DNA from 4 places in the Nonomuraea salmonea genome. Region 4 is predicted to be linked to each of the others. Evidence: riboswitches for the same ligand, from Rfam matches in the RefSeq annotation. Region 4 holds a riboswitch; each other region holds the start of a gene.
The links. Region 4 has a riboswitch for thiamine pyrophosphate ahead of ACFFR3_RS15045 (FAD-dependent oxidoreductase). Riboswitches for the same ligand answer to the same signal wherever they lie in the genome.
Positions count from the first base shown of each region.

Region 1: another riboswitch for thiamine pyrophosphate. It lies ahead of thiD (bifunctional hydroxymethylpyrimidine kinase/phosphomethylpyrimidine kinase); the one in region 4 lies ahead of ACFFR3_RS15045 (FAD-dependent oxidoreductase).
Region 2: another riboswitch for thiamine pyrophosphate. It lies ahead of ACFFR3_RS36240 (purine-cytosine permease family protein); the one in region 4 lies ahead of ACFFR3_RS15045 (FAD-dependent oxidoreductase).
Region 3: another riboswitch for thiamine pyrophosphate. It lies ahead of thiC (phosphomethylpyrimidine synthase ThiC); the one in region 4 lies ahead of ACFFR3_RS15045 (FAD-dependent oxidoreductase).

Region 1 covers NZ_JBHMCF010000025.1:158,080-165,502, forward strand. The annotation lists gene ACFFR3_RS23460 (serine/threonine-protein kinase) at 1-488, opposite strand, end outside; gene ACFFR3_RS23465 (hypothetical protein) at 754-1,368, shown strand; gene ACFFR3_RS23470 (M28 family peptidase) at 1,450-2,976, shown strand; gene ACFFR3_RS23475 (DNA polymerase domain-containing protein) at 3,182-4,126, opposite strand; TPP riboswitch at 4,184-4,279, shown strand; gene thiD (bifunctional hydroxymethylpyrimidine kinase/phosphomethylpyrimidine kinase) at 4,267-5,076, shown strand; gene ACFFR3_RS23485 (TenA family protein) at 5,107-5,781, shown strand; gene ACFFR3_RS23490 (carbon starvation CstA family protein) at 5,785-7,423, opposite strand, start outside.
Region 2 covers NZ_JBHMCF010000040.1:252,643-260,065, forward strand. The annotation lists gene ACFFR3_RS36210 (hypothetical protein) at 1-30, shown strand, start outside; gene ACFFR3_RS36215 (DUF6412 domain-containing protein) at 30-227, shown strand; gene ACFFR3_RS36220 (YidC/Oxa1 family membrane protein insertase) at 346-987, shown strand; gene ACFFR3_RS36225 (ATP-binding protein) at 971-1,393, opposite strand; gene ACFFR3_RS36230 (sensor histidine kinase) at 1,545-3,413, opposite strand; gene ACFFR3_RS36235 (methylated-DNA--[protein]-cysteine S-methyltransferase) at 3,509-4,078, shown strand; gene ACFFR3_RS36240 (purine-cytosine permease family protein) at 4,047-5,384, opposite strand; TPP riboswitch at 5,375-5,489, opposite strand; gene ACFFR3_RS36245 (rhodanese-like domain-containing protein) at 5,543-5,866, opposite strand; gene ACFFR3_RS36250 (Fpg/Nei family DNA glycosylase) at 5,912-6,790, opposite strand; gene ACFFR3_RS36255 (GOLPH3/VPS74 family protein) at 6,860-7,423, shown strand, end outside.
Region 3 covers NZ_JBHMCF010000003.1:423,230-430,652, reverse strand. The annotation lists gene ACFFR3_RS03230 (FAD-dependent monooxygenase) at 1-848, shown strand, start outside; gene ACFFR3_RS03225 (AIM24 family protein) at 853-1,518, shown strand; gene ACFFR3_RS03220 (cellulose binding domain-containing protein) at 1,515-2,570, opposite strand; gene ACFFR3_RS03215 (universal stress protein) at 2,679-3,518, opposite strand; gene ACFFR3_RS03210 (hypothetical protein) at 3,528-3,878, opposite strand; TPP riboswitch at 3,969-4,081, shown strand; gene thiC (phosphomethylpyrimidine synthase ThiC) at 4,074-5,618, shown strand; gene ACFFR3_RS03200 (SDR family oxidoreductase) at 5,643-6,494, opposite strand; gene ACFFR3_RS03195 (glycine betaine ABC transporter substrate-binding protein) at 6,535-7,423, opposite strand, start outside.
Region 4 covers NZ_JBHMCF010000011.1:1,007,796-1,015,218, reverse strand. The annotation lists gene ACFFR3_RS15055 (thiazole synthase) at 1-581, opposite strand, end outside; gene thiS (sulfur carrier protein ThiS) at 574-774, opposite strand; gene ACFFR3_RS15045 (FAD-dependent oxidoreductase) at 771-1,949, opposite strand; TPP riboswitch at 1,940-2,056, opposite strand; gene ACFFR3_RS15040 (NAD(P)/FAD-dependent oxidoreductase) at 2,110-3,279, shown strand; gene ACFFR3_RS15035 (Rv2175c family DNA-binding protein) at 3,310-3,684, shown strand; gene thiE (thiamine phosphate synthase) at 3,662-4,309, shown strand; gene ACFFR3_RS15025 (polyprenyl synthetase family protein) at 4,404-5,471, opposite strand; gene metF (methylenetetrahydrofolate reductase [NAD(P)H]) at 5,576-6,496, shown strand; gene ACFFR3_RS15015 (GNAT family N-acetyltransferase) at 6,731-7,183, opposite strand; gene ACFFR3_RS15010 (YbaK/EbsC family protein) at 7,314-7,423, opposite strand, start outside.

The sequences.
Region 1 (7,423 bases), on a different contig from region 4:
TCGGCCGCCAGCAGCAGCTCGTGCACCGAGCCGCCACGACACCGCCCAGGATGCCGCCCAGCATGCGGCCCAGAATGCGGCCCAGCATGCTGCCCTGGATGCCCGAGCAGGATGCGGACCAGGTCCACCGCCGCCGGGCGGGCACCCGGATCCGGGCGGCGGCACTCGTCGATCACCGCGCGCAAGGCGGGCGGCAGCCGGTCGAGGTCGGCGGCGGCGTCCGGCTGCCGCCCCGTGGCCGCGAACACCACGACGTCCGCCCAGTCGCCGACGTCGTGCCCGGGGAACAGGCTGTCCCTGGGCCCCGGCGCGAAGAACGCCTGCCCCTGGGGTGAGATCAGCACGTTCGCCGGGCTGAGCCGCAGCCCCGCGATGCCGCCCAGGTGCAGGCGCGCCATCGTGGTGGCGGTGCCGAGGGCGAACAGGTAGAGCCGCTCGCCCGTGAGCGGGCCCGCCGTCCTGACGACGGCGGTCAGAGGCTCGCCCAAGCCGAGGTAATCGCGCGGCCGAAGAGCCAGGCCGTCGCTCCATCCCTGAAATTCCATCGCCGTCCCCGTGGTGGCCGGTCAGCGTGGGCGGCACCGCCAGTGATCGCGTTCCGGCAGGTCATCGGCGGGTGCCGCAGGTCCGACAGGTTGTACGCCCACCCCTTATGGCGGGTTCAACCCATGCCGAGCGGGTCTGGCGGGGCTTGACCTTGACGCGACGTCAACGTGTCCCATGAGCGGGGAAACCGCCGGAGGAAGGAAGCACATGGTCAGAGCGGTGCTGCGGATCGTGGGGTTCGAGGTCAAGGGCCTGGCCGCCATCGCGGCGTGGATCGTGCGGCGGCGGCACGGGGTGCCGGACGGGGCGACGGCGCTCGCGTACGGCAAGGAGCAGGCGTTCATGCTGGGCCTGATGAGCTTCGCGATGGCAGTCGAGACCGTGGTCGTGGACCTGCTGCTGGCCGCGCTCGGCGTGCCCGCCTGGCTGCGGTACGGGGTGCTGATCGCCGACCTGTACGGCCTGCTGTACGTCCTCATGCTGGCCGCCGGCTGCGCGACCAGGCCGCACGTCGTCACCGCCGATGAGCTGCGCGTCAGGTACGGCGTCTACCTCGATCTGCGGGTGCCCCGTGAGCTGGTGGCGGGCGTACGGACCGGGCGGGCGTACCACCAGGGCGGCATGATCACGGTCGAGGGCGGGCGGCTGACCGTGGCGGTCTCCTCGCAGACGAACGTGACGGTCGAGCTGGCCGAGCCGGTCACCGTGGTCCGCCCGCTGGGCCGCCGCGCCGAGGTGACCTCGGTGCGGTTCTTCGCCCAGGATCCCGAGATGGCGGTGGCGGCGCTCAAACCCGGCATCACCACTCGTACGAACAGCTAGGCGAACCACCTTCGCGGCGTTACCGTCCATTCAGCACCATCTCGGGATCTTCCACCCTCGACCTCGGATGGAGGCGCCGCCTTGCTCTTATCTAGGCGTACGACCTGGAAAACGAGATCACCCCTCATCGCGGCGATCGCGGCACTGTCCCTCATCACGGTGATGCCGGCCGGGCCGGCGCGGGCCGCCGCGCCGCCGGACATCTCCCTCACCAACGTCAAGGCCCACCTGTCGCAGCTCCAGTCCATCGCCACCGCCAACGGCGGCAACCGGGCGCACGGCAGGCCCGGCTACCTCGCCTCGGCCAATTACGTCAGGTCGCAGCTCGACGCGGCCGGCTACACCACCACCCTGCAGTCGTTCACCTACAACGGCGCGACCGGCTACAACGTCATCGCCGACTGGCCGGGCGGCGACCCGGACGACGTGCTCATGGTGGGCGCGCACCTCGACAGCGTCACCGCGGGGCCCGGCATCAACGACAACGGCTCGGGCAGCGCGGCCGTCCTGGAGACCGCGCTCGAAGTCTCCCGCCAGTCGCTGCAGCCGGGCAAGCACCTGCGCTTCGCCTGGTGGGGCGCGGAGGAGCTGGGGTTGCGCGGGTCGCGGTTCTACGTGAACAACCTGCCGGCCGCAGAACGCGCGCGGATCAAGGGGTACCTGAACTTCGACATGGTCGGCTCCCCCAACGCCGGCTATTTCGTCTACGACGGCGACAACTCGGACGGGACGGGCGCCGGGCCGGGCCCCGCCGGGTCCGCGGCCCTGGAGCGCACCCTCCAGGACTACTTCACCTCCATCGGCGTGCAAACCCGCGGCACCGACTTCGACGGCCGCTCCGACTACGGGCCGTTCATCGCGGCGGGCATCCCGGCCGGTGGCACGTTCACCGGGGCCGAAGGCATCAAGACCAGCGCCCAGGCCGCGCTGTGGGGCGGCACCGCGGGGCAGGCGTTCGACGTCTGCTACCACCGCTCCTGCGACACCACGGCCAACATCAACGACACCGCGCTGAACAGGAACGCCGACGCCATCGCCTACGCCGTGTGGACCGTCGCCACCGCCGTACCGCCGGTCGTGGTCTGGCAGGACACGTTCGAGACGGCCACGGGCTGGACGGCGAACCCGAACGGCACCGACACCGCCGCCACCGGGCTCTGGGAACGCGGCGACCCGCAGGCCACCACCTCAAGCGGCGCCAAGCAGCTCGGCACCACGGTCAGCGGCACGAACGACCTCGTGACCGGCCGCCTGGCGGGCTCGTCGGCGGGCGACCACGACATCGACGGCGGCGTCACCTCGATCCAGTCACCGCCGATCACGCTCCCCTCGGCAGGCCCCCTGAACCTGTCCTTGTCGTACTACTTGGCGCACGGCTCGAACTCCTCCAGCGCCGACTACCTGCGCGTCCGCGTCGTCGGCAGCACCACGACGACCGTGCTCGACCAGCCCGGCGCCGCCACCAACCGCAACGGCGCCTGGACCACCGCGTCGGCGAGCTTGAACGCCTACGCGGGCCAGACCGTCCGCATCCTCATCGACGCCGCCGACGCCTCAGGCGCCTCCCTCGTGGAGGCCGGCGTGGACGACGTCACCATCACCCGCTGACCGCGACCGGGGCGAGACTGCTCTCGCCCCGGCGAAGCGGGCTACGGGGCGGGCTACGGGGCGGTGCGTGGCGGTGCGTGGCGGGATGCCGCGCACGTCGAAGGCCAAGCGAGCCGTCGAGCGCCCTCCGCGCCGGTGAAGACTGCCGCCGGCCGGGATGCCGGCCGCGCCGCCAGCGGCGAGGGCGGCCCGGCGCCGCGGGCGGCTAATCGACGCGGCGGGCGCGGGCGCGGCGCTTGCCCTCGTGCATCGCCTGCACACGCGCCACCGGGATCGTGTGCCCCTCCTCGACGAGGTCGGCGGGCAGCGCCTGCGGCGCCGGCATGTACTCGGCCCACGGGTCGCCCTCACCCAGCCGCTCGACAGCGGTGCGGATGGTGAACTCGCCAGGCCGGACGCCGTCGAGCTCGTCCCACGCCACGGGGAACGAGACGGGCACGCCGGGCCGGATCCGCGGGCTGTAGGCGGCCGCCACCGTCGCGCCGCCCGCCCGCGTGGAGTCGAGGAACACCTTGCCCTCGCGGTCCTCCCTGATGAACGCGGTGGTGGCCAGCGAAGGGTCCAGCCGCTCGGCGCGGGCGGCCAGCGCCCGGGTGGCGGCGGCCAGGTCGTCCATCGCGGTGCCCGGCACCACGGGCACGAACACGTGCAACCCCTTGGCCCCGCTGGTCTTGACGGCCCCGGCCAGCCCGCAGTCGGCGAGCGCCTGCCTGACGAGGTGCGCGCCCCGGACGGCCGGCGCGAAGGAGTCATGCTCGGGCGGGTCGAGGTCGAGCACCATGTGCGTGGGGTGCTCACCGGCGTAGAGCGCCGGGTGGTATTCGACGGCCCGCTGGTTGGCGAACCAGAGCAGCGTCCTGCGGTCGTCGCACAGCGCGTACGTGACCTGCCGCCGCGAGGAGTCCGCCCACACGGTCACCGACCGCACCCAGTCGGGAGCGTATTTGGGCAGGTTCTTCTGCATGAACGGCTCCTGCCCTGGGCGTACCCGGATGACCGAGAGCGGCCGGTCGCGCAGCACGGGCACCATCCGGCCCGCGACCGCGTCGAGGTAGTCGACCAGGTCCCGCTTCGTGGCGTCGGCGCCGTCGAAGAGGGGCTGGTCGAGGTTGGTCAGGGAGACCCCGTCGCGCGTCTCGTCAGCGGCCACCCGCCCTACGATGCCCACACTCGAACGTGTGGTCAACAACCCGGCCTGTTAGAGTGAGCCGTTGACGCGGGGTGCCCGGAAAGCCGGGCTGAGATCACACCCGTCGAACCTGATCTAGTTCGCACTAGCGAAGGGACGTCATGGCAGCGAACGCCGTACCCAAGGTCCTGACCATCGCGGGCACCGACCCGAGTGGCGGGGCCGGCATCCAGGGCGACCTCAAGACCTTCTCCGCGCTCGGCGCGTACGGCATGACGGTCGTCACCGCGCTCGTGGCGCAGACCACGACGGGCGTGACCGGCATCCACGAGGTGCCGGCCGCGTTCGTGGCCCAGCAGCTCGACACCCTGCTCACCGACGTGCCCGCCGACGCCGTGAAGATCGGCATGCTGGGCGACGCCGACCTGATCAAGGCGGTGGCGGCGGCGCTCGACACGTACCGGCCGCCTCATGTCGTGCTCGACCCCGTCATGGTCGCCAAGAGCGGCGACCGGCTGCTGCCCGCCGACGCGGTGAGCGAGCTGCGCCGCACGCTGCTGCCGCGCGCCGACCTCATCACCCCCAATCTGCCCGAGGCGGCCGACCTGCTCGGCGAGCCGCAGGCGAGCGGGCTGCCCGAGATGCACGCGCAGGCGGCCAGGCTGCGCGCGCTCGGCGCCCGGCAGGTGCTGCTCAAGGGCGGCCACCTCGACGGCGACACCTGCGTCGATGTGCTGGCCACCCCCGAGGGCACGATCGAGCTGGCCGCGCCGCGGGTGCCGACGCGCAACACCCATGGCACGGGCTGCACGCTGTCCTCGGCGATCGCGGCGCTGCGGCCCCGCCACGACGACTGGCCGAGTGCGGTGCGCGCCGCGAAGGACTACCTGACGCAGGCGTTGCGCGCCGCCGACTCGCTGGGGGTCGGCCACGGCCACGGCCCCGTCCACCACTTCCACAACGCCTGGTAACCCCGCCCCCTTCTTCGCGAAAGAGACGCGATGTTCTGCGATGACATCTGGCAGCGCACGTCCGAGCTGATGCGCGCCATCCACGAGCACCCCTTCGTGACGGCACTCGGCGACGGCTCGCTCGACCGTGAGACGTTCGCCTTCTACATGGTGCAGGACGCCCGCTACCTCGAGGCGTTCTCGAAGGCGCTGGCGGCCGCCTCCGTCCGCGCCGACGACTCCGACGAGGCGGCGTTCTGGGCCATGAGCGCGCACACCGCGCTGGTCGCCGAGCGCGAGCTGCACTCCGGCTACATCGAGGAGCTGGGCGCGGCCGTCAAGGGCATCGTGACCTCGCCGACGTGCCTGGCGTACTCGTCGTTCCTGCAGGCCACGGCCCTGTCGGCACCCTACCCGGTGATCGCGGCGGCGGTGCTGCCGTGCTTCTGGATCTACCAGGACGTCGGCACCGCGCTGCTCGCCAAGGCCGGCGACGACCCCGCGCACCCGTACGCGAAGTGGATCTCCACCTACTCCGACCCCGGGTTCGCCGCCTCCGTCGAGCGGGCCAAGGCCATCACCGACCGGCTCGCCGCCGCCTCCCTCCCTGACACCCGTGAGGCGATGGCGCAGGCGTACGGGCGGGCGGCGGCGTACGAGTGGATGTTCTGGGACAGCGCGTGGCGGCGCGAGGGCTGGCCCACGGCCGCCTGGCTCGCCCCCTGACCGTCACGGCGACTTCGCCATCAGCTCCTTCTCCTCGCGGGTGGCGATGAGCCCCGACGGCGCCACGATCGTGGACTCCTGGAACGGCGCCTCCGTGTCGGGCAGCGGCTCGCGCAGCCGGATCGCCTTGATCCAGATGCGGGCGGCGTCGATGAGGACCACGATGATCAGCACGGCGAAGAGCGCGGCCAGCACGCCGTCCACGGTCGAGTTGATGACGATCTGCCGCATCGCGTCCTCCGTCCTGGCGGGCGCGAGCAGCTCGCCCTGGTCGAGCGCGGCCTGGTAGCGGTCGCGCTGGGCGAAGAAGCCGAGCTTCGGGTCGGCGGAGAACACCTTCTGCCAGCTCGCGGTGAGCGTGACGGCGACGTCCCAGGCCAGCGGGACGCCCGTCACCCACGCCCACTTGAGCCGGCCGCTCTTGATCAGCAGCGTGGTGGCCACGGTGAGCGCGACGGCGGCGAGCAGCTGGTTCGCGATGCCGAACAGCGGGAAGAGCTGGTTGATGCCGCCGAGCGGGTCGTTGACGCCCTGGTAGAGGAAGTAGCCCCAGGCCGCCACCACGACGGCGCTGGTCGCGACGAGCCCGGGCCACCAGCTCACCCGGGAGATCGGCTTCCACAGGTTGCCGATCGTGTCCTGGAGCATGAACCGGCCCACCCGCGTGCCCGCGTCCACGGTGGTGAGGATGAACAGCGCCTCGAACATGATCGCGAAGTGGTACCAGAAAGCCTGGAGCCCCGCGCCGCCGAGGAAGCCGGAGAAGATCTGCGAGATGCCCACGGCCAGGGTGGGCGCGCCGCCCGTCCGCGCTATCAGCGTCTCCTCCTGCACGGCCGCCGCCGCGGCCTGCAACTGCTCGGGAGTGATGACGAAGCCCATGTTCGTGACGGCCTCGGCGGCGCTCTGCACGGTCGCGCCGACGACGCCGGCCGGTGAGTTCATCGCGAAGTAGAGGCCGGGGCTCAGCACGCAGGCCGCGGTGATCGCCATGACCGCCACGAACGACTCCATGAGCATGGAGCCGTAGCCGATCATCCTGACCTGCGTCTCCTTCTGGATCATCTTCGGGGTCGTGCCGGACGAGATCAGCGCGTGGAAGCCGGACAGCGCGCCGCAGGCGATGATGATGAACACGAACGGGAACAACGACCCGGCGAAGACCGGCCCCTCGCCGTTGAAGGCGAAGTCGGTGAACGCGGTGGTCCGCAGCGGCGGCATGGTGACCGCGATGCCGACCGCGATCAGCACGATCGTGCCGATCTTCATGAACGTCGACAGGTAGTCGCGCGGCGCGAGCAGCATCCAGACGGGCAGGACGGCGGCGACGAATCCGTACGCGATGAGCCACAGCGCCAGCGCCGACGGGCTGAGCGTGAAGAACGGCGCCCAGCTCGAGTCCTGGACCCAGCCGCCCGCCATGATGGCGAGGATCAGCAGCACGACCCCGATGACCGTCGTCTCGACGACCCGGCCCGGCCTGATCACCCGCAGGTAGAAGCCCATGAACAGGGCGATCGGGATGGTCATCGCGATGGAGAAGACGCCCCACGGCGACTGGGCGAGCGCGTTCACCACGACCAGCGCCAGCACCGCGAGCAGGATGATCATGATGGCGAAGACCGCGATCAGCGCCGCCGCG
Region 2 (7,423 bases), on a different contig from region 4:
GTCGTCGGTAAGACGTCCCGCTCCAGCTGATGCAGCTGCTGTTCGACCCGTGGCTGGTGGGGATCACCATGATGGCGATCCTGCTGCTGGCCACGTGGGCGGCCACGCTGCTGCCCGTCCTTCTCGGGGAGCCGGTGGGCTTCCCGCTGTCCTACGCGCGCCGCACGGCCTTCCAGCGGCTGCGCGACCCCGACGCGGCCGGGCGGCCGCGTCCCCGCGCCCCTTAGCGCGCCCCGCTTTTCCTGGACGCGGGGCTTCCTTACGAGCCCCCGTCGAAGCGGGGCTCCCTCGGCCATGACGAGCGAGCCCGTCGTCATCACGCCTCTCTAGCAGGGAACAGGGCTCATGATCGATTCTCTCGTCACGTTCGTCATTCACGTCTCCGGCGGCAGTGCCGCCCTCGGCATCGTGCTGTTCACCCTCGCCGTACGCCTTCTGCTGCTGCCGCTGAACGTCCGCCAGGCCCGTACGGCGAAGATCCGCGAACGGCTCGCCCCCAAGCTCCGCGCGCTGCGTGAGCGCCATGGCCGCAACCCTGAACGCCTGAGCAAGGAGCTGAGTGCTCTCTACGCCAAGGAGGGCACGTCACCGTTTGCCGGGATCATGCCGATGCTGGCCCAGTTGCCGTTCCTGTGGCTGATGTACCGGGTGGCCACGCATCCGACCGCGCTCGCGGGGCACACGTTGTTCGGGACGCCGCTGGGGGAGCAGGCGGCCGGCGTGGTCGCCCATTTCGGTCTGGTCAGCACCCCGGTTTTGGTCTTTGTATTGGTCATCGCCCTGGTCACAGCGGTGGCGTGGCTCTCGGCCCGGCAGATCAAGGTCGCCGAGGAGCAGCCGGAGGCCATGAAGCGGATCATGCGGCTGCTGCCGTACGGCTCGGCGCTGGCCGCGCTCGTGCTGCCGCTGGCCGCCGGCCTCTATCTGCTCGTCTCGACGGCGTGGGCCGTGAGCGAGCGCGCCGTGCTGGCTAGCCGGCCTCTCTGAGGGCCGCGACCTGCCCGTTCACACTTTTGCTTGGCGCGGGCAGAATCGCCCACACGGTCGTCGTGTCGCCGTCGTGCCGCACCCCCCAGCTCTCGGCGACATATTCCACGATGCCGAGCCCCCGGCCCCCGAGCGAGGACAGCGTCGGCCGGCCCGCACGGGGCTCGGTCGCGGCGCCCCCGTCGCTGACCGCCACCTCGATGTGATCGTCGCTGCGCAGCCACGCCACCCGCACCATGCCCGACGGCAGCGGATGAGCGTGCCGCAGCGCGTTGCTCAGAAGCTCGCTCACGACGAGCACGGCATCGTCGATGGCCGCGGTGAAGACCCCACTGTCCTGCAGATCAGTGCTCAGACGCTGGCGGGCGACGGCAACGCTGGACGGCGCGTACGGCAGCAGCACCACGCTTGACACACCCACCTCCCCGTTCCCTGTGCCCCCCGCGGGAACACTCCCCGGTACGACCGAAATGCCCCGTTACTCGATCCCAGAAACCGCATCTCGATCACAGCTTGTACACATTGGAAGATAGATCAGCGCAACCGTGACCACCTCGTTACCGCATCGGTGTGTCGGATCCGATAGTGGAAGAGCCCCTCAATACGAGCCGCATTCTGGTGCCTCCTCCTGGTCGCGAATGAGCGCTGACATCTCCTCCCTGTGCCCTGGCGAGACTGCGGACGATGTAGAGACCGAGCCCCACTCCACCAAACCGTCTCCGGTCGCCGCTGTCCACCTGGACGAAGCGTTCAAAAACCCGCTCACGGTCAGGCGGGGCGATTCCGACTCCCTCGTCGTCCACGACGACGACCACGTTGTCGTCCTCCGGCCAGGCCGCCACGCTGATCAGCCCGCCCTTGGGCGAGTACTTGAACGCGTTCTCCAGCAGCTGCCCGAGCAGGATGTCGGTGGCCAGCGCGTCGCCCAGCACGTACGGCAGCCCTTCGGGCACGTCCACCTCGACCCGGTGCCGGTCCGACAGCTCGGGCAGCCCCAGCGTGGCCGCCACGATGCGCTCCCCCAGGTCGAACTCCTCGATGCGCACCTTGAGCTCGTCGGCGCCGGCCCGCGCGCCGAGCAGCAGGTGGTCCATGAGCACGCCCAGCGACCTCGCGCGCTCGGCGATCGTGTGCACGGCCGAGCGGCGCGCGGGGTCGCTCATGTCGTCCCAGCGCGAGTCGAGCGTGCTGGCGAAGCCCCGCACGATGGTGATCGGCGTGCGCAGCTCGTGGCTGGTCGTGGCGAGGAACAGGTCCTTGGCCTCCTCCAGCTCCTTGGCGGCGGTCACGTCGCGGAAGTCGACGACCACCTCGCCGGTCTCCTCGATCTGCGCGCTCACCACGTCGAGCCAGCGCCCGTTGTCGAGCTGGAAGGTGCCCTTCTCGCCGGCCTTGGGCAGCGGGAATGGCGGCGGGCCGCCGATCACGGACTCGGCGGGCAGCGCGGTCAGCTCGGCGGCGGCCGGGTTCCAGCGCACCACGAGGCCGTCCTGGTCGAGCACGGCGATGCCGTCGGCGCTGGCGTCGAACACGGCCCGCTCGTGCGCCCGCTGCCGCACCGCCTCCTGGTAGGCGACCGCGTTGCCGACCGCGATGCCGGCGTGCCCGGCCAGCAGCTCCAGCAGCTCCAGCTCCAGGTGTCCTGGGTTGCGGCGGGCGAACAGGGCATAGAGAGCGCCGTACGGCCGCCCGCCCACCGCGGCGAGCCCCAGCGCGATCGTGTGCAGGCCCTTGAGCTTGGCCCACACCAGGTCGTCGAGCCCGTGGGACTCCAGCATCACGGTCTTGCCGGTGCGTAAGAGCTTGTCCACCAGGCTCGTCCGCAGGTCGGTGGTGGTGCCCCTGATCGCCTCCGGCAGCTCGTACGTGCTGACCAGCCGCAGCCGCTCGCCTTCGATGAGCACGAACCCGCCCGCGTCCGCCCCGGTCAGCTCGGTCAGGCTGGCCGAGATGCGGTCGAGCACGGCCGACAGCTCAAGGTCGGAGTTGATGTCCCCCACGACGTCGGTGAGGCGGGCGACCAGCCGGGCGCGGCGCGCCATGCGGTGCTCGGCCATCTCGTCGGCCCTGGCCGGGTGGTAGGCGCACACGTAACCGGCGACGGCGCTGCCGAGGCGCAGGGCGCTGATGTCCACCCGCAGGTCGAGCACCCGGCCGTCGGCGTGGAGGCGCTTGGTGCGCAGCGACACGGGCTCTCCCGTACGTACGCGCTCCAGCACCGCGTTGTGCTCGGCGCCCAGCTCGTCCGGCACGATCGGGGCCCGGCGGCCGAGCAGCTCGTCGGCGCTCCAGCCGAACATGCGCTCGGCGGCGGCGTTCCACACCAGCACGCTCTGGTCGCGGTCGAGCGCCACGATGGCGTTGGGCGAGCTGGCGAGCGCCGCACGAGCGATCTCATCGTCACTACCGGCCCATTCGTCCCCCACTACTCCATAGTGCACGTGGCGCGGTGGGTGCGTCGGGCGATCCGTCCGATACGCTGCGGTCACGGTGATTCCCGGCAGGTGGGAGGGTGAGGGGTATGTCGAGCAACGATCTCGATGCCCTGCTGCGGGTGACCTCCAGCACCTATCGGGGTGAGACACCACCCGACATCGCGTTCGGCACCTACGACGGCGCGGTGGGCAGGATGGTGCTGGCGGTGACCGGCAAAGGCATCGCGGCGTGCAGCTTCGAGGCGGAAAACGACGTGTTCGAGCTGATCACCCGGCACGTGGGGCGGTTCATCGGGCCCGACGCGCGGCGGCTCGACCCGGTGCGCAGAGAGCTCGACGCTTACTTCTCGGGGCGGCTGCGGACGTTCGCCACGCCGGTCGACCTGACGCTGGCGACGCCGTTCGCCCGTACGGTGCTGCAGAAGACCATGGCGGTCCCCTACGGCACGACCACGACGCTGGAGGAGATCGGCGAGAGCATCGGCAGGCCGCGCGCGCTGCGGGCGATCGGCAACGCGCTGGCCTCCAACCCAGTCTGCGTGATCGTGCCCTGCCACCGGGTCCTGCGCGAGGACGGCGGGCTCGGCGACTACGCCGGCGGCGCCGCCGCCAAGCAGCACCTGCTCAACGTCGAGCAGCGCGCGACCGCTGGATGAGCCCGATGAGCAGCGTCACCAGCGCCGCCACCAAGGCGCCGCCGAGCGCGCCGTTCATCCACGACTGACGCACGAAGCCGAGCGCCTCGCGCACGCCCGTCCAGAGCGCGTCCCACTGCGGGAAGGTCGGCGTCGAGGTGGTCAGCCAGTACGCGGCGAAGCCCAGCGCCCAGGGCACCAGCATCGACCAGCGCGACGGTGCGTCCTCGGCGGTGTTCCAGCCCTCGCCGCGGCGCAGCACGAAGTAGTCGACCGCGAGCACCGCGAACATCGGCACGAACACGGCGCCGATCACGCCGAGGAACACGCCGTAGGAGTTGACGTCCGCGAAGAGCGCGATCACGACCGTCACCACGCCGATGGCGGTCGAGAGGATCCGGCGGTCCACCCGCGGCATCAGGTTCTGCAGCGACATGGTGGTGGAGTAGACGTTGGCGAAGGACTGGTCGGTCTCGCGCAGCACCAGGATGCCGAAGAACAGCGCGCCCAGCGGCACCGCCACGAACGGCGTGAACACCGACGTCGCGTCGGCCAGCACGCCGTCGGCGCCCGCCAGGGCCACCGCGTAGACGCCGAGCCCCAGGCAGGCCACCTGGGCCAGCGTGTAGCCGCCGACCACGCCGGTGAACGCGGCGCGTCCCGACCGCGAGTGGCGGGCGAAGTCGGCCGCCATCGGCACCCACGACACCGACAGCGCGATCACGTAGTCGACGGCGGCGGGGAAGGCCGTCCAGCTCCCGCCCTCGGGTGAGGGGGCCTCGCGCAGGAAGAACACCGCGAACCAGACCATCGCCACGATGACGCCGACGGTGACGTAGCGGCGCAGCAGCCGGATCGAGCCGAGCGGCCAGACGGTCAGCGCCGCCGTCAGGACGCCCGCGACGAGCACCCACACCTGGTACGGCACCGACGGGAAGATCGCGCCGGCCCCCTTGGCGATCACCCACAGCTCGAAGGCGCCCCAGCCGATCATCTGGATGATGTTCAGCAAGGTCGGGACGTAGGAGATCCTGGCCCCGAACAGCCCGCGCAGCAGCACCATGGCCGGCTTGCCGGTGCGCGTGCCCGGGATGGCCGACAGGCCCACCATGGCGGTGCCGATCAGGCTGCCCACCACGGTGGCGACCAGCGCCGCCGCGAGGGTGAGCGGCGCATTGCCCAGCGGGTCGAGCAGCAGCAGCGCTCCGGAGAAGCCGAGGAGGCTGACCCCGAGGTTGGCCCAGAGCGCGCCCTGATCGAGCACGCCCAGGGTCTTGGGCGCCTCGCCTTCGAGGGTCAGCGGAACTTCTTCGACGCCGTGCGACATCGCACACTCCCTACGCCGGCATTACCCGGACAGGTTCAGGCGGTCGGCAGCGGATGCATTGCTGCCCTCTCAGCCCGGCGACCCCGAGCTCCCGCGACGATCTGTAGTTTGCGCCCTTATCTTGCCTTAGAGAGGGTCAAATCGCCATAGTGGGCGACTTACGCCACAAAAGGCTCCTGGCCCGTCTCGCTGACCATCGGCTTCTGCGCGGCCTCCCACGACTGCATGCCGCCGCCGACGTTGACCGCCTCGCGTCCGAGCTGGTTGAGCCACGCGGCGACCTGCAGCGACCGGCCGCCCACCCGGCAGACGACATAGACCGTGCGGTCGCCGGGGACCTCCTCCACCCGGCCCTGGATCTGCGTCATGGGGATGTGGACGGCCTGCGGCGCGTGGCCCGCCAGCCATTCGTCCTGCTCGCGGACGTCGAGCAGGTAAGCGTCTGCGGGCACGGCACTGGCCTCGATCTCAGGAACGGTCATGACTCCATCATGGCGTGCCCGAAGCCGTGCACCGGACGCCCGCACCTACTTGAGCAGCTTGGACAGGCGGCGGTCGGCCAGCGGCTTGCCGCCGGTCTGGCAGGTCGGGCAGTACTGCAGCGAGGAGTCGGCGAACGAGACCTCCCTGATCGTGTCGCCGCACACGTCGCACGGCTGCCCCGCACGGTTGTGCACCCGCAGCCCCGACTTCTTCTCCGCCTTGAGATCCTTGGCCGCGAGCCCGTGCGCGCGCTCGACCGCGTCGCGCAGCGTGGTCACGATGGCCTCGTGCAGGTCGGCGAGCTGCGCGTCGGTCAACGTCGCGGCGATCTTGAAGGGCGACATCTTGGCGGCGTGCAGCACCTCGTCGGAGTAGGCGTTGCCGATGCCGGCGATCACCTTCTGGTCGCGCAGCAGGCCCTTGATCTGGGTGCGCTTGCCGCCCACGATGCGCTTGAGCGCCTCGACGGTGAACGATTCGGCCATCGGGTCGGGGCCGAGGGCGGCGATGCCGGGCACCTCGTCCGGATTTTTCGTGACATAGACGGCGAGGCGCTTCTGCGTCCCCGCCTCCGTCAGCTCGAACCCGGGCGCCAGCCCCTCGTCGTCGGGCGCCAGCCGCACGCGTACGGCCAGCGGCCCCTTCCCCGGCCGCACCGGCTTGGCCCCCGACAGGTCGTCGCGCCAGCGCAGCCACCCGGCGCGGGCCAGGTGGATGATCAGATGCAGCCCGTCGCAGTCGAGGTCGAGGAACTTGCCGTGCCTGCTCACACCGGTGACGGTCAGCCCGCCGAGCGAGGTGACGGGTGGGTCGAACGTCTTGAGCGCCTGGATGGCCACCACGTCGATCCCCGCGATCGCGCGGCCCACGGCCCGCTCACGCAGGAAGTGGGTGAGCGACTCGACTTCGGGAAGTTCGGGCATGCCCCCAGAGTACGGCCCGCACGGAACTGTCCCCAGAACGGGAGCCATCGGGTCGTTAGGGTCAAGTGCATGACCGTGACGATCGCAGAAGAGCTCCTCCTCCTGGCACTCAGCGAGGACAAGGGCAAGCTCCTCATCAACGCGGCCACGCTCGACCTGGCGCTCTCCGGCGGCATCCTGGCCGAGCTGGCGTTGGCCGGCCGCGTCACCAAGGACGGCAAGAAGCTGGCCGTCGCCACGCCCGACCCGGTCGGCGACCGGGAGCTGGACGCCGCGCTGGAACGCATCGCGAACGACAAGGCGCGCACCCCGGAGTGGTGGGTGCGCAAGCTGCAGACGGACGACCTGCGCGACCGCCTGCTCACCCGCCTGGCCAACACCGGCGTGCTGGCCAGAGAGCGCACCAAGGCGCTCGGCATCTTCACGGTCACCCGCTGGCCCGAGCTGGACTCCGCCGTCGAGGCCGACATCAGGGAGCGGATGACGGCCGTGCTCGCAGGCGCCACCCCCGACCCCCGCACGACCGCCCTGATCGCGCTGGCCAAGGCGGCCGGGCTCGACCGCAAGGCGTTCCCCGACGCCGGCAAGGCCCGCGTCAAGGAGCTCGCCAAGGGCGACTGGGTGGCGGACGCG
Region 3 (7,423 bases), on a different contig from region 4:
CCGAGACCGGGCAGGGCGTGGACGTCACGTTCGCGAGCGGCAGGCGGCGGACGTACGAGGTGGTGATCGGCGCGGACGGGCTGCACTCGCGCACCAGGGAGTCCGTGTTCGGCCCCGAGGATCGCTTCCACCACTACCTCGGCCACTGCTTCGCCGGCTTCACCATGCCGAACATCCTCGGGCTCGCCCACGAGGGGGTGCTGTGGAGCACGCCGGGCCGGGCCGCCGTGCTCTACGCGGCGGGCGACGGCGACGAGGTGCACGGGTTCCTCAACTTCGCGCGTGAGGACCCGCCGTTCGGCGCCTTCCGCGACCCTGCCGCGCAGCGCGACCTGGTGGCCGCGACCTTCGCGGACGCGGGCTGGCGGGTGCCCGACCTGGTGGCGGCCATGCGGGAGGCGGACGACCTGTTCTTCGACACGGTCAGCCAGATCCGCATGCCGGCCTGGTCGAGCGGGCGGGTGGCGCTGGTGGGCGACGCGGCGTACGCGCCGTCGTTCCTGACCGGGCAGGGCACCAGCCTCGCGCTGGTCGGGGCGTACATGCTGGCCCGTTCGCTGGCCGTGCACCCGGGGCACGAGGAGGCGTTCGCCGCGTACGAGCGGGACACCCGCGAGTTCGTCACCCTCAACCAGGCGCACGTGGACGGCGGCGGCAGCGTGATGTTCCCCGCGACGCAGGAGGCGATGGACCGGCGCGACGCGATGCTGCGCGACCTCACCGCCGACCCCGTCCCGATGGAGCGGCCGGCCCACTCGGCGCTTACCCTGCCCGGCGTCGCGGGGGAACCGGCGGACGGCGGCGGGCGTTGGTCCTTCCATACGGTGCCCGCAGGCGAAAGGTCATGAGGACGTGCGCAGTTCGGTGTTCGGCAATCTCGGCTCCCAGCAGCTGCCGCCGGGGTTCGCCCTGGAGAACGGCAAGATGCTGCGCGTCCAGCTCCCCGACGACGTGCTGGCCAAGCAGGGGTCGATGGTCGCCTTCCAGGGGGAGATGGACTTCGACTACGAGGGCGGCGGGCTCGGGAAGCTGTTCAAGAAGGCAGTCACGGGCGAGGGCGCCGCGCTGATGCGCGTACGCGGCCAGGGCCTGCTCTACCTCGCCGACAACGCCGACGACATCCACCTGTTCTACCTGGAGAACGAGGGCATCACGGTCAACGGCCGTAATCTGCTGGCCTTCCAGCCGCAGCTGTCCTGGGACATCAAGCGGGTCCAGGGCGCGGGCATGGCGGCCGGCGGGCTGTTCAACACGACGATCACCGGCACGGGGTGGGTGGCGGTGACCACCCACGGCACGCCGGTGCTGCTCGACGCGGCGCGCATGCCGACGTTCGCGGACGGGCAGTCGGCGGTGTGCTGGAGCACCTCCCTGCAGGTCGGGGTCAACCGGACGATGAAGGTGGGCGCGCTGATCGGCCGGGGGAGCGGTGAGGCGATGCAGCTCGCGTTCAGGGGTCAGGGGTTCGTGCTGGTGCAGGCCAGCGAGGGCGCCCCGGTGATCAAGGCGCAGTCCTAGATCGCGCAGGTGGGCGTCGGGGCGGTGCCGGCCCCGGTGGACGAGCCGAGGAAGCCGAACGTGGTGGACGCCCCCGGCGCCAGCGAGCCGTTCCATGCCGCGTTCCGCACGGTCACGGACGAGCCGTTCGCGCTCAGTGTGCCGCCCCAGAGCTGGGTGACGCGCTGACCGTCGGCGTACGTCCAGCTCACCGTCCAGCCGCTCATCGGCGCGGCGCCGGTGTTGGTGACGGTCACCTCGCCCTGGAAGCCGCCCTGCCACTGCCCGGTCGTCTTGTACGCGGCCGCGCAGTCACCGGCCGGCACGGTGGGTGTCACGGTGGGTGTGACGGTGGGCGTGACGGTGGGGGTCGGGGTGCCCGCGAGCGCCTCGACCAGGGCCGGGTACCACTTGTCGGACATCTTCTGGTCACCGGCCGCGTTCGGGTGCACGCCGTCGTAGGTGTCGGTGGCGGTGTTGAAGCCCGTCCACTGGTCGACCACGGTGATCGGCGACTGGCCGGTGGAGGTCGCGGCGGCCCAGGCGGGGATGGCGTCGTTGAGGGCCACGGTGCGCCGGCCGCAGTCGGGGCAGGTGGCCGGGTTCATCGGGATGATCTCAGCGACCAGGATCCGCATGTTCGGGTTGCTCGCCCGCATCTGGTTCACCAGCGTGGTGAACGCGCCGAGGATCGTCGCGGGCGCGATGTTGCTCCACACGTCGTTGGTGCCCAGGTGCATGAGCACGACGTCGGGCCGGGTGGCCGCGAGCCAGCCGGGCAGCATGTTCTGGTTCGCGATGTTGGTGGCGAGATAGCCGCCGTGGCCTTCGTTGTCGCCGTCGTGCGCCACCCCGCAGCCCTGCGGCGGCAGCGTGCCGACGAAGTCGATGTTCGTGTGGCCGGTGCTCTGCAGCCGGTTCCACAGCATCGCCCGCCAGCAGCCGGGGGAGCCGGTGATCGAGTCGCCGAGCGGCATGATGCGTACGGCCGCCGCCTCGGCCGGCGTCGTCGCGAACAGCACGGCCGCGATCACGGTCACCATCCCCGCCAGCACGGCGCCGATTGCGCGCATCGTCCGATCTCCCGTCGTCAGCCTGCGCAGATCGTAAGGAGCGGCAGGCGGAACGGGGAAGCTGAAGGTCAGGACCGCGGGCATGAGCTGCGGGGACGCATGTAACTTTCAGGCGGCGGCGCGTACCACCGCCAGCGGGCAGGGCGCATGGTGCAGCATGGCCTGGCTGATGGATCCGATGAGCATGCCGGCGAGCTGTCCGCGCCCGCGCGAGCCCACCACCAGCAGCTCGGCCCCGGCCGCCGCCTCCTTCAGCACGTCCACAGGATGTCCGTGCACGATCTCGGCGACGGCCTCGACGCGGGGATGCCGGGCGCGGTACGGCGACAGCGCCTCGTGCAGCGCCCGCAGGTGGCCCTGCTCGCTCTCGGGGTCGGCCGGCCCGAAGCCGCCCGGCTGGGGCCAGGCCCACGCCTGGACCACCCGCAGCCGCGCCCCGCGCAGCTCGGCCTCGGCGAAGGCGAACTCCAGGGCCTGCTCGGCGCACTCGGACAGGTCGGTGCCCGCCACCACCTCGCCGGGCGTGGCGGGGCGGTCGCGGACGAGGACGACGTTCGTCTCGGCGTGCGCGACGACCCCGTACGCGACCGAGCCGACCAGCAGCCCGCGCACGCCGCCGATGCCGCTGCTGCCGACGACCAGCAGCTCGGCGTCGGCGGCGGCCTTGAGCAGGGCCGCGCGGGGATCGCCGGGGAGCAGGACGGTCTCCACACGCACCTGGGGCCGCTCGCGCAGCGCGCGGTCCTTGGCGGAGGTGAGCACGGTGCGCGCTTCCTCGCGCATCCACCGCGCCACCTCGGCGTAACGGACGGGCTGGTCCTCCTCGCACACCCACTTGGGCACGACGTGCGCGACGGTCAGCGGAACCTGGCGCAGCACGGCCTCGGTGGCGGCCCAGCCGGCCGCCTCCAGGCCGGCACGGGAGCCGTCCACACCTACGATGATCAACTCGGCTCCTCAGGACGCGGTGTAGCACTCCACCTCGGCGCGGCGGAACGACAGTCCCACGGCCTCGGAGTCGCGGACGCACGCGCGCTCCGCCTTGCTGAGCTTGAGCGTGCCGCAGACGGTCACGCCGGAGTAGGTACGGCAGTCGAGCGACGGATCGGTACGGCCGACGCGATAGAGCTCTCTGACGTTCTTGCGGCACTTGGCCTTACCGGTATCGGAGTAGCGGCACTGGGCCAGCAGGGTGTCGAACTGCTCCTGGCTGACCTCGTGCTGTTGCATGCCGTCCCCGGCGGCGGCGGTGGCGCCGGATGCGGCCATCACGACGAGTAGTCCTGCGACAGCGGCGATTCTCATCATGTTTCCCCTGATGGGGTCCGTACCGCTGAGAAGCCCCGCCAAACCTTTTCGCCCTGGTTTGGGATCCAGCCCCGCGTGGGTACGATCACCGCCGTCCAACGCGGGAGCCCGGTGGAGACCGGGCTGAGAGGACGGCTGCCAGCCGCCGACCGCCAGAACCTGCTCCGGGTAATGCCGGCGAAGGGAGTTTGCGCGATGACTGACGCGCGCTTTTCCAAGATCTACAGCGGCGAGCTGCGGGTGCCGATGCGGCAGGTGAACCTGTCGAACGGCACGGCGGTGACGCTGTACGACACCTCGGGCCCGTACACCGACCCCTCCTACGAGCCCGACCTGCGGCGGGGCCTGCCGCGCCGCCGGGCCGAGTGGATCGAGGAGCGGCGGGCCGCCGGGCACCCGGTCACCCAGGTCGGCTGCGCGCGGCGCGGGCTGGTGACCAAGGAGATGGAGTTCGTCGCGGTCCGCGAGGGCGTCTCGCCGGAGTTCGTACGGGACGAGGTCGCGGCCGGCCGGGCCATCATCCCCGCGAACGTCAACCACCCCGAGACCGAGCCCATGATCATCGGCCGCAACTTCCTCGTGAAGATCAACGCCAACATCGGCAACTCCGCGGTCACCTCCTCCATCGAGGAGGAGGTCGAGAAGATGACCTGGGCCACCCGCTGGGGCGCCGACACGATCATGGACCTGTCCACCGGCGACGACATCCACGAGACCCGCGAGTGGATCCTGCGCAACTCCCCGGTCCCGGTCGGCACCGTGCCGATCTACCAGGCGCTGGAGAAGGTCAAGGGCCGGCCGGATGAGCTGTCGTGGGAGGTCTTCCGCGACACCCTGATCGAGCAGTGCGAGCAGGGCGTGGACTACGTGACCGTGCACGCGGGCGTGCGGCTCGCGCACGTGCCGCTCACCGTGCGCCGCAAGACCGGCATCGTCTCGCGCGGCGGCTCGATCATGGCCGCCTGGTGCCTCGCGCACCACCGCGAGAGCTTCCTGTACGAGAACTTCGCCGAGATGTGCGAGATCCTGGCCCGCTACGACGTGTCGTTCTCGCTCGGCGACGGCCTGCGGCCCGGTTCGATCGCCGACGCCAACGACGAGGCCCAGTTCGCCGAGCTGCGCACGCTGGGCGAGCTGACCGTGATCGCGCGCGAGCACGACGTGCAGGTCATGATCGAGGGCCCTGGACACGTGCCCATGCACAAGATCAAGGAGAACGTCGACCTGCAGCGCGAGCTGTGCGACGACGCCCCCTTCTACACCCTCGGCCCGCTCGTCACCGACGTCGCGCCCGGCTACGACCACATCACCTCGGGCATCGGGGCCGCCATGATCGGCTGGTTCGGCACCGCCATGCTCTGCTACGTCACCCCCAAGGAGCACCTCGGCCTGCCGGACAAGGACGACGTGAAGACCGGCGTGATCACGTACAAGATCGCCGCGCACGCCGCCGACCTGGCCAAGGGGCACCCGAAGGCGCAGGAGTGGGACGACGCGCTGTCCGACGCGCGCTTCGAGTTCCGCTGGGAGGACCAGTTCGACCTCTCGCTCGACCCCGACACGGCCCGCGCCTTCCACGACGAGACGCTGCCCGCCGCGCCCGCCAAGACCGCGCACTTCTGCTCGATGTGCGGCCCCAAGTTCTGCTCGATGCGGATCAGCCACGACATCAGGCGGGCCGGTTTCGAGGAGAAGGCCGCCGAGTTCCGTCGCCTCGGCGGCACGATCTACGTGGAGTGACGCCACCAAGTGCCCAGGCCGCGGCTAGCCGGGGAGCGTCTCGCCGCCGATCGGGGCCAGCACCTCGCCCGTGTAGTACGAGGACAGCCGGTCGGAGGCGAAGAACACGTACGAGGGGGCGATCTCGTCCGGATGGGCGGGTCGCCCCATCGGCACCTGCTGGCCGAACTTCTCCACCTTCTCCTCCGGCATCGTGGCCGGGATGAGCGGCGTCCACACCGGGCCAGGCGCCACCGCGTTGACCCGGATGCCCCGCTCGACCAGGTTCTGGGCCATGGAGTAGGTGAAGGCGTTGATCGCGCCCTTCGTGGCGGCGTAGTCGATGAGCGACTTGTTGCCGCGCAGGCCGTTGATCGACGAGGTGTTGATGATGGCCGCGCCCTCGCGCAGGTGCGGGAGCGCGGCCTTCATGACGCGGAAGTAGCTGTGGATGTTGACGGCGAACGTGTGCTCCCACTGCTCGTCGTCCAGCTCCTCGAGGCCGCTCACCGGCTGCTGGTAGGCCACGTTGTTGACCAGCACGTCCAGGCCGCCCAGCTCGGAGACGGCCTGCTCGACGACCGACGCGCAGTGCGCCCGGTCGGCCAGGTCGCCGGGCAGAGTCACGCAGCGCCGCCCGGTCTCCTCGACCAGCTTGCGGGTGTGCGCGGCGTCCTCGTGCTCGCTCAGGTACGCGATCGCGACGTCCGCGCCCTCCTTGGCGAACGCCACGGCGACCGCCCGGCCGATGCCCGAGTCGCCGCCCGTGATCAGGGCCTTCTTGCCGGCGAGCAGGTCGCGGCCGACGTAGTCGCGCATCTCGTCGCGCGGCTCAGGGGCCATCTCGCCGGTGCTGCCCGGGTACGGCTGGTTCTGCGGTGGTGGTGTGTGCGACATGCCTTGCGGGCTGCCCGTGGTCAGGTGGGGCTAACGCCCGTCATCGGACGAACCCCTCCGACCTGAGCCAGTCGCGGGCCACCAGCGCGGGCATGCCGCCGTCCACGTCCACCTGCGCGTTCAGGTCCCGCATGACGTCGTCGGTCAGCTTCGCGCTGATCGGCGCGAAGATCTTCGCGATCTCCGGGTGCGCGTCGGCGAGCTGCCTGCGCATCGTCACCGCCGCGTTGTACTGCGGGAAGAAGTGCCGGTCGTCCTCCAGCAGCACCAGGTCCAGCGCCTTGACCCGGCCGTCGGTGGTGGTCATCATGCCGAGCGTGCACTGGCCGCTGGCCACCGAGTTGTAGAGCACGCCGACCGACACCCTGCGCACGTTCGCCCTCGGCACCTCCTCGCCGTACGTCAGGCCGTAGCCCTTGAGCATGCCGAGGAAGCCGTCGTCGCGGCCGAACGTCTCGTGGTCCACGCAGAACGTGCGCTGCGCCACCGGCACCTCGGGGATGTCGGAGATCTTCGACAGGCCCCACTTCTCGGCCGACGCCCGCGTGACGCCGATGGCGTAGCTGTTGTTCAGCGGGGCGGGCGGCAGCCACACGATGCCGTTCTCGCGCAGGTCGAGGTCGCGTACGGCCTCGTACTGCGCCTCCGCGCCCTGGACGGGCTTCTGCTGCCCCAGGTAGGTGATCCAGCCGGTGCCGGTGTACTCCCACATCAGGTCGGTGCCGCCGCGGATGAGCGAGGCGCGGGCGTTCACGCTGCCCTGGACGTTCGTCCTGTCCTCCACGTCCGCGCCCGCCGCGGTGAGGGCGAGCACGGCGATCTTGCCGAGCACGAGCTGCTCGGTGAACTCCTTGGACGTCACCCGTACGCGCTGCCCTTCGAGCCCGGGCACCGGGCGGATGCCGCCCGGCTCCACCGGCGGCACGAAC
Region 4 (7,423 bases):
GCCAGCGCGGCGTCACTCGCCGTACCGATGCCCGCGTCGAGGATCACCGGGACGGACGCGGCCTCCACGATCAGCTCGATGTTGTGCGGGTTGCGGATGCCGAGCCCCGAGCCGATCGGCGCGCCGAGCGGCATCACGGCCGCGCACCCGGCCTGCTCCAGCCGCCGGGCCAGCGCCGGGTCGTCCCCGATGTACGGCAGCACCACGAACCCGTCGGCCACCAGCCGCTCCGCCGCGTCGAACGTCTCGATCGGGTCGGGCAGCAGCGTGCGCTCGTCGGCGATCACTTCGAGCTTGACCCAGTTCGTGCCCAGGGCCTCCCTGGCCAGCCGGGCCGTCAGCACGGCGTCGCCCGCGGTGAAGCAGCCCGCCGTGTTGGGCAGCACCTTGATGCCGCGCGCACGCAGCACGTCGAGCACCGAACCCCGGGCCGCGGGGTCGAGCCGCCGCATCGCCACCGTGGTCAGCTCGGTGCCGGACGCCGCCAGCGCCTGGTCCAGCACCTCCAGCGAAGGGGCGCCGCCGGTGCCCATGATGAGCCGGGAGGAGAACTTCTCGCCGGCGATGATCAGCTCATCCACCTTGCACCGCCGTCAGCACCTCCACGCGGTCACGGTCGCTGAGCGCCGTCGTCTCCCAGGCGCCGCGGGTGACCACCTCGTCGTTCACGGCCACGGCCACTCCGGTGGTGGCCGTCGTCAGCGTACGCACGGCCTGCGCCACGGTGGTGCCGTCGGCCAGCTCGTGCGCGGACCCGTTGATGGTAATAATCATGAAATTTCCTGAAACCTCCCCGGCGAGCACAGGGCCGCCAGCTCGCTCTCCTCGCCCATCAGGATGGCCGCCGTCAGCGGGGCCATCAGCACCCCGCCCCGGTGGTGTCCCGTCGCGTACGTCAGCCCCGGCGTCCTGCCGGGACCGATCACCGGCAGGTTGTCGGGCGTGCCGGGACGCAGCCCCGCCACCACGTCGGCGACCTCCAGCTCGGTGACGCCGGGCACCAGCTCCCTGGCGTCGCGCAGCAGCTCGTACAGGCCGCCCGCGGTCACCCTCGTGTCGTAGCCCAGCTCCTCCTGGGTGGCGCCGACCACCAGCTCGCCGTCGCCCCGGGGGACGAGGTAGACCGGCGAGCCGTGGACGGTGCCGCGTACGCAGCGGGTGAGCAGCGGCTGCGGCGAGCGCAGGCGCATGATCTGGCCCTTGACCGGCCGCACCGGCACCTCCGCCAGCTCACCGCTCCACGCCCCGGCCGCCAGCACCACCCGCCCGGCCGCCAGCACCTCACCTCCGGCTCGTCCGCCCGTGGCGGCGAGGGGTGCGGAACCGCGGCCTTCATCGGGTACGGCGGGCGGCTCGGCGAGGCGGACACCGGTGACGGCGCCGTCCGTGCGGACCAGCTCGCTCACGCGGGCCCGCACGACATTGACGCCGCGCCGCTCCAGGGCGGCCAGCAGCGCCGCCGTCACCCGGCGCGGGTTCACCCACGCGTCGCCCGGCGCCAGCAGCCCGCCGCGCACCGACGGGGCCAGCATCGGCTCAAGCCGCCGGCACTCGCGCCCGGTCAGCCGCTCGACCGGCAGGTCCAGCTTCTCCATGAACGCGGCCAGCTCATCGAGCGCCGCCATGTCATCGGCCCCGAACGCCACGTCCAGCGTCCCCTCGGCCCGCAGATCCAGCCCGCCCACCTCTTCGGGCCCAGCGGGTGGAAGGGCGGCGTCCTCGGCCAGGGCGCTGGCGAAGGCGGGCCAGCGGCGCAGGGCCGCGACGCCCAGCCGCAGCAGCGGCGCCTCGGTGTAGGTGACCTCGCTGACCGGCGCCAGCATCCCGGCGGCCGCGTGGGAGGCCCCGGAGGCGGGTGCCGGGTCGACGACGGTGACCGGCCGCCCCTCGCGCGCCAGCCGCCAGGCCACGGACAGCCCGACGACCCCGCCGCCCACGATCACATCCATGATCCGCTCCCTTCGCCGGCATGATCCGGATCAGGTGTCTTGCGGTCGAAGGCCCGCTGCAGCCTTCCTCTCAGCCCGGTCACGGCCGGACTCCCGCGCGTCCTTCCGTCCACAGCCTACGGCCTCGGTGCCGGGTCCACGCACCGCCCCCGTTATGGTCATGACCGTGGAGCATGTCGTGGTGGTGGGAGCGGGACTGTCGGGAGTGCGCACGGTGGAGGCCCTGCGCGGGCGCGGCTATGCCGGTCGCCTGACGCTGCTGGGCCAGGAGCGCCATCGCCCCTACGACCGCCCGCCGCTGTCGAAGGCGGTGCTCAAGGGCGACGCCGACACCAGCTTCATCGACACCGACCTCGAGCGGCTCCAGGTCGACTTCCGTCCAGGGGTCGCGGCGAAGTCGCTGCGCGCGGGCGTCGTGGAGACCACCGAGGGCGAGCTCGACTACGACGGCCTGGTCATCGCGACCGGCGCCGACCCGATCAGGCTGCCGGGCGACGGCCCTCAGCACGTCCTGCGCACCCTCGACGACGCCCACGAGCTGCGCGTGATGCTCGTCCCGGGCGCGCGGGTCACGGTCATCGGCGCGGGCTGGATCGGCGCCGAGGTGGCGACGGCGGCCCGCCGCGCGGGCTGCGCGGTGACGGTCATCGAGGCCGCCCAGGCCCCGCTCGCCAGCGCGATTGGCACGGAGCTCGGCGCCCGCACGATCCCCTGGTACGACGGCATCGACCTGCGCCTCGGCACCATGGTCGAGTCGGTCGACGAGGGCGGCGTCCGCCTGGTGGGCGGCGAGTTCGTCGAGTCCCACGTCGTCGTCACCGGCATCGGCGTGCGCCCGGCCGTCGAGTGGCTGGCCGACGCCGACATCGACCTGCACAACGGCGTCGTCACCGACGAGCACCTGCGCACCTCGCTGCCCGGCGTGGTCGCGGTGGGCGACTGCGCCGCCTGGTGGTCGCGCCGCTGGGGCGCCCGCCTCAGGGTCGAGCACTGGGACACCGCGATCAACGCCCCCGAGGTCGCCGCCGCGACGCTGATGGGGGAGGAGGCGGTCTACGACCCGGTGCCGTACTTCTGGTCGGAGCAGTTCGGCCACATGCTCCAATACGCCGGCCACCACGCGTCGGGCGAGCGGATCGTGCACCGGGGCGAGCCCGAGGGCAAGTGGGCGGCCGTCTGGCTCACGGCGGACGATAGGCTTGCCGCGGTGCTGGCCGTGGACCGGCCGCGCGATCTCGTGCAGGGCCGGCGCATCATCGAGGCGGGTCACCGGCTGGACACGGAACGCCTGGTAGATCCACAAGTGGCCCTACGAGATTGTGTTGTTTGAGCAAGGACGGCATGTGGTAGTTGTGGTTTCGTGACGCTTTCTGTTGCACAGATCGACCGGGAGACCGACCAGCTCGTCGACGAGTGGCTCACCCTCCCCGAAGTGGCCTCACGCCTCGATCTCTCGATCGGGCGGGCCAAGCAACTCCTGAAGGACCACAAGCTGCTCGGCGTGCGCCGTGGCAGCGGCGGGCCACAGGTGCCCGCGGTGTTCCTCGACGGAAAGGACGTGATGAAGGGCCTGCCAGGCACGCTCACCGTGCTCCAGGACGCCGGCTACGACGACGTCGAGGCGCTGCGCTGGCTCTTCACCCCCGACGAGTCACTGCCAGGCTCGCCCATCGAGGCGATCAGGGCGGGCCGTCACACAGAGGTCAAGCGGCGTGCCCAAGCCCTCGCTTTCTGAAGCCCGCCTCTATCTCTGCACAGACGGCCGCCGCGACCGCGGCGATCTGGCGGAGTTCCTCGACGCGGTGCTGGCCGGCGGTGTGGACATCATCCAGCTGCGGGAGAAGGGCCTGGAGGCACGCGAAGAACTCGCCCTCCTCGACGTCTTCCGCGACGCCTGTGACCGGCACGGAAAACTGCTCGCTGTCAACGACCGGGCGGACATCGCTTACGCCGCCCGGCCCGACGTGCTCCACCTGGGGCAGGACGACCTTCCCTTGACTGTCGCGCGAGAGATACTCGGCGACGACGTCGTCATCGGACGGTCCACCCACTCCGCAGCCGAGGCGTCCGCCGCGGCCGTGGAGGAGGGCGTCGACTACTTCTGCTGCGGCCCGATCTGGCCGACGCCGACCAAGCCGGGCCGCCCGGCGCCTGGGCCGCCGCTGCTGCGGCACGCGGCGGCGCTCGGCACCTCGCGGCCGTGGTTCGGCATCGGCGGCATCGACCTGGGCAACCTCGACGAGGTGATGGCGTACGGCGTGAGCCGCGTGGTGGTCGTCCGCGCGATCACCGACGCCGACGACCCGGGCGCGGCCGCCGCCGAGTTCGCCAAGCGGCTGGCCGCGGGGCCGGCCCGCTGAGCCTGCGAGGCGCCCGCGCTTCCCCGCGCGGGCGCCTCCTTATCCGCGGACTCGGCTTATCCGCGGGCTCGGCTTATCCGCGGACCCGGCGGGGTCAGGTCTTGCGGGACGTCGCCGCGATCGCCAGCTCGGTCAGCGCCTCGCGCGCCTCAGGCGTGACCGGCGCCGCGTCGAGCGTGGCCAGCGCCTGGCCGAGATAGCCGGAGATGAGGTCCTCGCACTCCTGCAGCGCCCCGGTGCCCTCGATGATGCCGCGCAGCTCCGCCACACCCTCCTCGTCCAGGCCGGGGTCGCCGAGCAGCCGGCGTACGGTGGCCGCGGCGGCGGGGGAGGCGGCGGCGAGGGTGCGGGCCACGAGCATCGTGCGCTTGCCCTCGCGCAGGTCGTCACCGGCCGGCTTGCCCGTCCGCGCCGGGTCGCCGAAGACGCCCAGGATGTCGTCGCGCAGCTGGAAGGCGATGCCGACGCGCTGGCCGTAGCCGGTGCACAGCTCGTCCATCCACGGCGCCTCCTCGCGGGCGGCGAGCACCAGGCCGAGCCGCAGCGGTTGCTCCACCGAATATCTGCCGCTCTTGAACAGCGCCACGCGCAGCGCCGAGTCGAACGTGTTCTCCCCGGTGGCCTGCTCCAGCAGGTCGAGGTATTGGCCGCACATCAGCTCGCTGCGCATGTGGTCGTGGACGGGCCGGGCCGCGTCCAGCGCCTCGCGCGGCAGCCCGGACGTCCGCCACATCTCGCCCGACCAGAGCAGCAGCAGGTTGCCCAGCAGGATCGCCGCGCCCTCGCCGAACTGCCCGGACGAGCCGTGCCAGCCCGCCTCCTCGTGCATCGCCTGGAAGCGGCGGTGCGCCGACGGCATGCCCCTGCGCAGGTCGCTCTTGTCCATCACGTCGTCGTGCACCAGCGCGCTGGCCTGCAGCAGCTCAAGGGAGGCGGCGGCGGTGAAGACGGCGGGCACGTCGGTGCCCCCTGCGCCCCGCCACCCCCAGTAGCAGAACGCGGGCCGCAGCCGCTTGCCTCCCGACAGCAACGCGTCGGCGGCCGTGCGCAACGGCGCGAACTCGGGCTCGCCCCCGGCGGGGAGCTTCCGTTGGACGAACTCGGCGAGCGCGCGCTCCACCTGGGCGCGCAGGATCTCCATGCCGGCGGCGTCAGTGGTCATGCCTTGAGACTAGTGGCCGGGGGAGCGGGCTTCGATCTCGGCTTCGATCTCCAGGTGCCGCTCTGGCCGGTGCGCGCGGAGGTTGTCGGGGTAGCCTTGTCGGCATGGCTCTTGGTCGACCCTCCATCCGGCCCGATCGCGTCCCCACGGTCCGCGACATGCTGGCCTCCGGTGCCCGGTCGTTCTCGTTCGAGTTCTTCCCGCCCAAGACCGACGAGGGCGAGCGGCAGCTGTGGCGCGCGATCAGGGAGCTCGAGTCGCTGCGGCCCACGTTCGTCTCGGTGACCTACGGCGCGGGCGGCTCCACCCGCGACCGCACGGTCGACATCGTCGAGCGCATCGCCCACGACACCACCCTCACCCCGGTCGCCCACTTCACGGCCGTCAATCACTCCGTGCGCGAGCTGCGCCACCTCGTCGGCCGCTTCGCCGACGCCGGCGTGCGCAACATCCTCGCCGTACGCGGTGACCCGCCCGGCGACCCCACCGCCGACTGGGTGCCCCACCCCGAGGGCGTCGTCTACGCCGAGGACCTCGTGCGGCTGATCCGGCAGTCCGGCGACTTCTGCGTGGGCGTGGCGGCCTTCCCCTACAAGCATCCGCGCTCGCCGTCCATCGAGTCCGACACCGAATACTTCGTCCGTAAGTGCCAGGCGGGCGCCGACTACGCGATCACGCAGATGTTCTTCCAGGCCGACGACTACCTGCGGCTGCGCGACCGGGTGGCGGCCAGGGGATGTGACACGCCGATCATCCCGTGCATCATGCCGGTCACCCAGATGAGCACCATCGCCCGCTCCGAGCAGTTGTCGGGGGCGCCGTTCCCGCCCGACGTGGCGGCCCGCTTCGAGGCGGTCAAGGACGACCCGGCGGCGGTGCGGCGGCTGGGCATCGACCACGGGGTGGAGCTGTGCCAGCGGCTGCTCGACGAGGGCGCGCCCGGCATCCACTTCATCACGTTCAACCGGTCGAGCGCGTCGCGTGAGGTGTTCCAGCGGCTGGAGCTCGCGAGCCTGCCCGCGTAGAACCTGCGCCGCGTAGGGCCTGCGCCGCGTAGAGCCTGCGCCGCGTAGAAATGGCCCGCGTAGAAATGGCCCGCGTAGAAATGGCCCGCCACCCGCCCGCAGGGGGACCGGGCGGGTGACGGGCAGGGGACACTAGACGGTGGGTAAAGGGTCGGCTACTTTCTGTCATGAATGGTGCCCGTGCGTCATCGCCGGTAAACCTGGGGTCACGCCGTCTTCAGCTCGCCCGGCTGCTCAGGTCAGGGGGAGGCGGCGGCCCGCGATCGCGTATTCCTCGTGGCCGCCGGGGAAGACGAACCTGGTGAGCAGGTCCATGAAGCCCATGCCGGCGTAAAGGTGGCGGGCCGCCGTGGGCTGGTCGTGGGTCGACAGGATGGCCGTACGCTCGCGACGCCCGGCGCACAGCGTCCTGATCATCTGGCGGCCGATGCCCTTGCTCTGGTAGTCGGGGTGCACGTGGATCTCGGCCAGCTCGAAGGCGTGGCCCATCCAGGCGTGCGCGGCCTCCTGGCCGATGCGGTCGGCCAGGCCGCGGACGACGACGTCGTGCCACCACTGGCCCGGCGCACCCCTGAAACCGTAGGCGAAGCCCACGATCCGGGGTTCCGGAGCTGCCAAATCTGGGGATGAATCACGCAATTCCGCGAAATAACACTGAAAATGGGGATATGTCGCGTGATTGCGCATGATGGTCTGGCGGCCGGTGATCTGGTCGAGAGGCGGGTTCATGGCCGCCGTGTAAATGTCGATCACCGTGTCCAGCCGTTCGGTGAACTGGGCCGGACCGGCTCCGCGAAACTCGATCACCCGTCGCACACTACTCGACGTCCACCGGCGTACCCCCGGTGATCCGCACCAGCTCGTCGAACGTCGTCGGAAAGACCGTGTGCGGGTGGCCGCCGGCCGCCCACACCACCTCGTGCTTGC